Regions from separate parts of the Stenotrophomonas sp. YJH_SMC_105-26 genome, predicted to be linked through region 1. Evidence: predicted binding sites of a transcription regulator. Region 1 holds the regulator's gene; the other holds the start of a gene.
What was found. The regulator sigma-54, encoded in region 1, starts transcription at its own class of promoters, with help from an activator protein. The targets are predictions, from matches to a motif close to TGGCACGNGCNTTGC.
Positions count from the first base shown of each region.

Region 2: the regulator sigma-54 is predicted to act here: its motif matches at 1,973-1,987, upstream of glnA (type I glutamate--ammonia ligase).

Region 1 is NZ_JCAFSD010000002.1:96,346-100,560, forward strand. Features, by position in the region: gene rapZ (RNase adapter RapZ) at 1-43, opposite strand, end outside; gene hprK (HPr(Ser) kinase/phosphatase) at 71-1,021, opposite strand; gene AC5P7F_RS07365 (PTS sugar transporter subunit IIA) at 1,018-1,470, opposite strand; gene hpf (ribosome hibernation-promoting factor, HPF/YfiA family) at 1,492-1,809, opposite strand; gene AC5P7F_RS07375 (RNA polymerase factor sigma-54) at 1,868-3,289, opposite strand; gene lptB (LPS export ABC transporter ATP-binding protein) at 3,330-4,049, opposite strand; gene lptA (lipopolysaccharide transport periplasmic protein LptA) at 4,049-4,215, opposite strand, start outside.
Region 2 is NZ_JCAFSD010000004.1:179,745-183,959, forward strand. Features, by position in the region: gene AC5P7F_RS12330 (NAD(P)H-dependent oxidoreductase) at 1-31, opposite strand, end outside; gene AC5P7F_RS12335 (META domain-containing protein) at 111-938, opposite strand; gene AC5P7F_RS12340 (undecaprenyl-diphosphate phosphatase) at 1,012-1,806, opposite strand; gene glnA (type I glutamate--ammonia ligase) at 2,029-3,438, shown strand; gene AC5P7F_RS12350 (P-II family nitrogen regulator) at 3,760-4,098, shown strand; gene amt (ammonium transporter) at 4,121-4,215, shown strand, end outside.

The sequences.
Region 1 (4,215 bases):
TGACGATGATCAGGGTCGGGGCGGAGGGGGTGGCGGTGCTCATGGACAGGCTCTTCGAGGGGCAGGGGAATCAGGGTGTTCGCCGTTCCAGCAGATTGCTGTGGCGGGCGATGAACATCGCTGCCGGATCAATGCCCTTGGTGCGCAGGATGTGCAGGCGGGTGGCGGCTTCGGTCAGCACGGCCAGGTTGCGGCCGGGCATCACCGGCAGGGTGATCAGCGGAACGTCGAGGTCCAGCACATGGCGGGTGCCCGAGTCGCCGGTCAGGCGCTCGTAGCCATGCGGGGTGGGTTCGGTCATCGGCTTGGTCAGGTGGACGATCAGCCGAAGGTACTTGTTCTTCTTTACAGCCGTGTCGCCGAACATCTCGCGCACATTCAGCACGCCCAGGCCGCGCACTTCCAGCAGGTCCTGCAGCAGTTCGGGGCAGGTACCGTCGAGCACGTCCGGGGCGATCTGGGTGAATTCGGGCGCATCGTCGGCCACCAGGCGATGGCCGCGGCTTAGCAGCTCCAGCGCCAGCTCGCTCTTGCCCGACCCGGCCTCACCGGTGATCAGCACGCCGATGGAATAGATCTCCATGAACACGCCATGCAGGATCACCCGCGGCGCCAGCGTGCGCGCCAGGTGGTAGGACAGGTGGTTGAGCAGTTCGTGGCCGCGCTTGGGCGACAGCCACAGTGGTGTACCGGATTCATCGGCGGCCGCGCGCAGGTCTTCCGGGCACGCCTGGTTGCGGGTCAGCACCAGCGCCAGCGGATGCGACTGCATGATCTTCTCGATGGTCTCCCAACGCTGGCGGGGTTCCAGCGCGTCCAGCCAGGACAGTTCCTCGGTGCCCAGGATCTGCACCTTGTTGGGATAGATCGCATTGAGGTAGCCGGCCAGCGACGGACGCCGCGAGACCGTGTTGCCGGCCTCCAGCTCGCGTTTCTCACCGGATTTGCCAGCGGCCCAGCGCAGCCCCAGCCGCTCGCGCTGCTGTTCGAACAGTTCACGGGCGGTGATGCTGGTATTCATGCGGCACTCGCAGGTGGGGTCATGTCCAGCGCCTCGCGCAGCGCCCGGGCATCGCCGGCTTCGCGCAGGGCCTGGCGGATGTCCGGTGCGGAAAACAGCTCGGCCAGCTCGGACAGCAGCATCAGGTGCTGGTGGGTGTAGTGGGCGGGGACGGCCATCGCGAACACCAGGTCCACCGGTTCGTCGCCGCCGAAATCGACCGGGGTCGCCAGTCGCAGCAGGGCGCCACGGGGACGGTCCAGGGTCGGCGCGCGGCCGTGGGGAATGGCGATGCCGTGGCCGATCGCGGTGCTGCCCAGGGCTTCGCGCTGGCACAGGTTCAGATAGATCTGTTCGGCGTTGGCCTGGCGGCAGGCCAGCAACCCGGCGGCGGCCTGCAGGACGCTGTCACGGTCGGTGGCCGTGCAGAGCTGGGTCTGCACGGCCGCCAGGAGGTCAGTCAGGGGCATGTCTGCGGGGAACGGTGGCGATCAGCCACCATTGTCGCCCACCGGCAGCGGTGCGTGCTGCTGTTTTTTTTCCTTGTGCTTGATGACCAGGCGGTCAAGCTTGTCCGCGAGCAGGTCGATCGCGGCATACATGGTCTGGCCGCCGGCCTCGGCGTGCAGGGTCTGCCCCGGAATGTTGAGGCTGGCGTCGACGTGGTGTTCGGTCTTCTGCAGCTTGAGGGTCACCCGCGCTTCGCAGTGCTGGTCGAAGTGTTTTCCGATCCGGGCCAGCTTCTCCTCTACATAGGACTGCAGGGCCGGGGTGACTTCGACGTCTTTGCCAAACGTTTCGATGCGCATCGGGTTTCTCCTGTGTTCGGATGTGCCAATGAACCTCTCCGCCGGGCGCGGCGGCGCGTCAAGCGATTCTGACCCTTTCGTGCGAGGCGGAAATGTTCATGGCTTCACGATACTTCGCCACGGTGCGTCGCGCTACTGGAATTCCCGACGATTTGAGCAGGTCAGCCAGCTTGGCGTCAGAAAGCGGCTTGCGCGGGTTCTCGTCGTCGATCAGGCGGCGGATCATTGCCTGGATGGCCGTGCTGGACGCCTCGCCACCGCCTTCGGTATCGATGCCCGAGGCGAAGAAGGCGCGCAGCGGCAGGGTGCCGCGCGGCGTGCGCACGTGCTTGCGGGCGATCGCGCGCGACACCGTGGATTCGTGCAGGCCCAGCTCGGCGGCGATCTCGCGCAGGGTCAGCGGGCGCAGCGCCTGCTCGCCGAATTCGAGGAAGCCGGCCTGTTGCAGGATCAGGCTGCGCACCACCCGCAGCAGGGTTTCACCGCGCTGCTGCAGGCCCTTCAGCAGCCAGCGCGCCTCCTGCAGCTGGCCGCGCAGGTAGCCGGCGTCGGCCTCGCCACAGCGGCGGATCAGCTGTTCGTAGCCACGGTGGATCACCACCTTCGGCCCGGCATGGGCCGCCAGCGCTGCGCGCCAGATGCCGTTCTGCCGCCACACCACCACGTCGGGCACCACATAGGTGTCCTGCGACAGCGGCGCGATCTGCGTGCCCGGACGCGGGTCCAGCGAGCGCAGCAGCGCGACCGCCGTCTCGACCTCGTCCAGCGGCTGTTTCAGTTCATGCGCCAGCCCGGAGACGCCACTGCGCGGCAGCCGTTCCAGCGGGCCTGCGGCAATCTGTCGCGCCAGCGCCAGCCCCGGCGTGTCGGCAGGCAACACGTCCAGCTGCAGCTGCAGGCACTCGCCGAGCGTGCGCGCGGCAACGCCGACCGGGTCGAAACGCTGGATGCGATGCAGCACCGCGAGGATTTCATCCTCACCGGCATGGACCGCCGGCAGCAGGGTTTCGGCGATGGTGGCCAGCGGTTCGCGCAGGTAACCATCGTCGTCCAGGGCATCGATCAGTGCAGCGCCGATGCTGCGGTCATGCGTGGAAAGATGCGACAGGTGCAGCTGCCACAGCAGGTGGTCGGCCAGCGTTTCGGTTTCCGCCACGCGCTCGGCGGCACTGCCGGTGTCATCGTCATCGTCGAAGCTGCCACCACTGCCGGCGGCACTCCAGTCGAGTTCGGCCGGCGCCCAGTCGTCGCCGTTGTCGGTGCGTTCGGCGGGCGCGTCGGCATCGGTGCTGTCGCTGGCCTCATTGGCGGCACTGCTGTCGTTGCTGTCGGCCCAGTCCAGCAGCGGATTGCTCTCCACGGCCTGGGCGATTTCAAGCTCCAGCTCGGTCGTGGACATCTGCAGCAGCTTGATCGCCTGCTGCAGCTGGGGCGTGAGCACCAGCTGTTGTCCCAACGATGTCTGCAGCCGAGTCTTCATGCCTGTGCCGAACGGAAGGAAAGGGACCCGGCGCCTGCGGTCACAGCTTGAAGGAATCCCCAAGGTAGACGCGACGTACGTCGGCGTTGTCCAGGATCGCCTCCGGCGAGCCCTGGGCCAGCACGGTGCCCTCGGCGAGGATATACGCGCGGTCGCAGATTCCCAAGGTCTCGCGCACGTTGTGGTCGGTGATCAGCACGCCGATGCCACGCTGCTTGAGATGGGTGACGATGCGCTGGATTTCACCCACCGAGATCGGGTCGACACCGGCAAACGGTTCGTCGAGCAGGATCAGGCGCGGCTGCGCGGCAAGTGCGCGGGCGATCTCGCAGCGACGACGTTCGCCACCGGACAGGCTGGCGCCGAGCTGGTCGGCCACATGGCCCAGCTGCAGCTCGTCGAGCAGGCTGTTCAATTCGCGTTCGCGGCCGGCCGAATCCAGGTCTTCGCGAAGCTCCAGTACCAGGCGGAGGTTGTCGGCCACCGTCAGCTTGCGGAACACCGACGGCTCCTGCGGCAGGTAGCCCACGCCCTGCTTGGCACGGGTGTACATCGGATCGCTGGTGATGTCCTTGCCGTCGAGCACGATGCTGCCGGCATCGGCGGCGACCAGGCCGACGATCATGTAGAAGCAGGTGGTCTTGCCGGCACCGTTGGGGCCGAGCAGGCCCACCACTTCACCGGCGTCGAGGGTCAGCCCGAAGTCCTTGACGACTTCGCGCTGCTTGTAGCGCTTGCGCAGGCCCTTGGCGACGAGCATTACTTCTTGCTCCCGGCCGGCTTGGCCGACGTGCTGGCCGGCGCCGCCGCCTTGGGCGTGGCCGCCGGCTGTGCCGCCGCGTTCTTGTTCTTCGGCGGAATGACGGTGCGCACGCGGCTGCCATCGCCACCGGAATTCATTTCGCCGCTACGGGTGTTGTAGACCA
Region 2 (4,215 bases), on a different contig from region 1:
GCGCGCTGCCGGATATGGCGAGAATCTTCATCGTGGCAAGGCTGGCACGTGGGGCTGCGTCGACGCTACAGAACGTAGAAGGGCGACCTCGTGGCCGCCCTTCTGTTTATTTACTTCTTCTCGATGGCCGACTCGACCACCATGTCCAGCACGTACGCCTGCGACGGCGCATCGGCCGGCGGGTTCTTCACTTCGTAGCGCTTCACGCGCACCACGTTGCGCACGCCGTCTTCGTGGGTGTAGCCCTCGATGGTGCCGTAGAAGTTCTCGAACTTGCCCGGCTCACCCTGCTTCAGGCCCTTGTCGTCGAACTTCACTTCGCGCACCTGCAGGCACTGGTAGTCCGGGATCAGCGGGTGCGAGCACTTCTGCGTCTTGGCGGCCACTTCCAGGAACACGGTTTCGCCGGCGCCGCCGTAGCGGGTTTCAGCGGTCGGCTCCGGGTTGAACACCAGCACGTCGCCCTTGGCGTTGGTCAGCGTCAGCTTGCCATCGGCATCCTGCTCGGCCTTCAGCTCGCCCTGCAGGCGGCTCGACACGGCTTCGTCCAGCGCCATCAGCGCCTTGTCGGTGCAGGCCATCATGGTCGAGGCCATCGCGCTGACCGTCAGCTTGCCGTCGGCCAGGGTGTAGCCGCCGCCCATGCGGTTGCAGGTGTTGCTGACCGACAGTCGGCCATCTGCGAAGTCCAGGGTGACCGGCTTGTGTTCGCGGGCGAACAGCGCGTCGATGCGCTTGCCGTCGGCGCCGGTGGCCTGCTGCAGCAGCCAGTGCTGGCTCTGCAGGCGCTGCGCATCCAGGTGCGCCAGCGTCTGCTGGTCTGCTGCCTTGGCCGCGGCCGGGGCCACGTCGTCGCCGCCGGTGCCGGCCGGGGCCGGGTTCTGGCTGCAGGCGGCCATCAGGGCCAGCGGGAGGAGCAGGGTGAGCTTGCGGTTCATGGTGATTCTCCTTGGGGAACCGTGGGGGAAACGGGGTGGGGCCGGCAACGGGGTTACCGTACCCCAGCGCTGTTCAGCTGCCGGAGGGCAACCACAGCAGCAGCGCCGCGCCCAGTGCGATGCGGTAGATCGCGAAGGCGGTGAACCTGTGCGACTTGATGTAGCCCATCAGCCACTTCACTACGACGAAGCCGGTGATGGCCGCGGCAAGGAAGGCCACGCCCACGTCGGCCCAGTCCTCGCTGCCCAGCTGCCCGGCCTTGGCCATTTCCAGGAAGGTGTAGGCGCTGGCGGCGAACATGGTGGGAATGCCGACCAGGAACACGAACTCGGCGGCGGCGGCGCGGCGGCTCAGGCCCAGCAGCATGGCCAGGAAGATCGCCGAGGCCGAGCGCGAGGTGCCGGGGAACACGCCGGCCACGACCTGTGCCAGGCCCACGCCGATCGCCACTGTCCAGGTCACCTGGTCGCGGTCGGGCAGGCGCGCGGTGTAGGCCTCCACCAGCAGCATCCAGACACCACCGATGATCAATGCCCAGGCCACCGGGCTGACCGTCTCCGGCAGCGACCAGCCGGCCTTGCGCACCACCAGGCCGACCACGGCGGTGACCAGGAAGGCGGCGCCCAGCTTGAACACGTACTCACGGTTCTCGCGCTGGTTGAAGCCGGTGGCCAGCTGCAGCAGGCGCTGGCGGAACACCAGCATCACGGCCACGATCGCGCCGGCCTGGATGACGATGTTGAAGAAGTCCGAGCGGGCACCCAGCCAGTGCTGGGCGATGAGCAGGTGGCCGGTGCTGGAGATCGGCAGGAACTCGGTCAAGCCTTCGAGGATGCCCAGCAGCAGGGCGGAGAGCAGGTCGGACATGGACGGTGCGTGACGCGCGGCGGAAGGAAGAAGGTCGAGAGGATAGACGATCCCTGCCGCACCAAACGGGTGCGTCTGGTGGCGGGTGCACCCGTTTGGTGCGCACCGTTCTGCACCGCCACGGAGCGCCCTTTTTGAAATCAATGACTTGCGGCCGGCGAAAAGTTGGCACGGTCGTTGCTGTACCTCAGCAGGCATTCATCCCCATCCGAGGTCGTACCGATGTCCGTGGAAAACGTTGAGAAGCTGATCAAGGACAACCAGATCGAGTTCGTCGATCTGCGTTTCGTGGATATGCGTGGCGTCGAGCAGCACGTCACCTTCCCGGTCAGCATTGTCGAACCGTCGCTGTTCGAAGAAGGCAAGATGTTCGACGGCAGCTCGATCGCCGGCTGGAAGGGCATCAACGAATCGGACATGGTCCTGCTGCCCGACACCACCAGCGCCTACGTCGACCCGTTCTACGCAGATCCGACCATCGTGATCAGCTGCGACATCCTCGATCCGGCCACCATGCAGCCGTACGGCCGCTGCCCGCGCGGCATCGCCAAGCGCGCCGAGGCCTACCTGAAGTCCTCCGGCATCGCCGAAACCGCGTTCTTCGGTCCGGAGCCGGAGTTCTTCATCTTCGACTCGGTCCGTTTCGCCAATGAAATGGGCAACACCTTCTTCAAGGTCGATTCCGAAGAAGCCGCCTGGAACAGCGGCGCCAAGTACGACGGCGCCAACAGCGGCTACCGTCCGGGCGTGAAGGGCGGCTACTTCCCCGTGCCGCCGACCGACACCCTGCACGACCTGCGCGCCGAGATGTGCAAGACCCTGGAACAGGTCGGCATCGAAGTGGAAGTGCAGCACCACGAAGTGGCCACCGCCGGCCAGTGCGAGATCGGCACCAAGTTCAGCACCCTGGTGCAGAAGGCCGATGAACTGCTGCGCATGAAGTACGTGATCAAGAACGTCGCGCACCGCAACGGCAAGACCGTCACCTTCATGCCCAAGCCGATCGTGGGCGACAACGGCAGCGGCATGCACGTGCATCAGTCGCTGTCCAAGGGCGGCACCAACCTGTTCTCCGGTGACGGCTACGGTGGCCTGAGCCAGCTGGCGCTGTGGTACATCGGCGGCATCTTCAAGCACGCCAAGGCCATCAATGCCTTCGCCAACTCGGGCACCAACAGCTACAAGCGCCTGGTGCCGGGCTTCGAGGCGCCGGTGATGCTGGCCTACTCGGCCCGCAACCGTTCGGCCTCGTGCCGCATTCCGTGGGTGTCCAACCCGAAGGCGCGCCGCATCGAAATGCGCTTCCCGGACCCGATCCAGTCCGGCTACCTGACCTTCACCGCACTGATGATGGCCGGCCTGGACGGCATCAAGAACCAGATCGACCCGGGTGCACCGAGCGACAAGGACCTGTACGACCTGCCGCCGGAGGAAGAGAAGCTGATCCCGCAGGTCTGCTCCTCGCTGGACCAGGCGCTGGAAGCGCTGGACGAGGACCGCGAGTTCCTGAAGGCCGGCGGCGTGATGAGCGATGACTTCATCGACGGCTACATCGCGCTGAAGATGCAGGAAGTGACCAAGTTCCGCGCGGCCACCCACCCGCTGGAATACCAGCTGTACTACGCCAGCTGACCGGATGCGATGGCGGTGGGTTCCCCCTCCCACCCGCCGCCATCGCTTCCGTTTTCGCGGCTGGGGAGCCGCGGTCAGATCGGGGTCGGATCCCATTCGTTTACGAATGGGCGCTGATCCCTATCCAGGGGCAAGAGAGAGACCGGATACGCGACCAGGGCCGCCCTCCCTCCCGCGTCGGTCGTGCAAGGAGAGAGGCACGGCCGTCCCGGCCCTGTACGTGTCCGGTGCAACAGCCACGGTCATCATCCTGATGACCCGTGGTTGCCTGATGCCAACGCGCGCTGGCGCGCTGGCCCCATCCACCCTCGGGACATGCGCATGAAACTGATCTCCGCCATCATCCGACCGTTCAAGCTCGACGAGGTCCGCGAGGCCCTGTCCGATGCAGGCGTGTCGGGCATCACCGTGACCGAAGTGAAAGGTTTCGGTCGCCAGAAGGGCCACACCGAGCTGTATCGCGGCGCCGAGTACGTCGTCGATTTCCTGCCCAAGATCAAGATCGAAACGGTGGTCACCGACGAGCGTGCCGACGCGGTGATCGAAGCGATCCAGTCGTCGGCAGGCACCGGCAAGATCGGTGACGGCAAGATTTTCGTCACCGCCGTCGAACAGGTCATCCGCATCCGCACCGGCGAAATCGGTGCCGACGCGCTGTAACCCCCTTCCGGAGATTCCCCCCATGAAGATGCGCCTTCTCACCGGGTGGCAAGCCCGGTTCCACCTGGTGTGCCTGTTGACGCTGCTCAGCGCACTGGCCGCCGGTGCCTGGCCGGG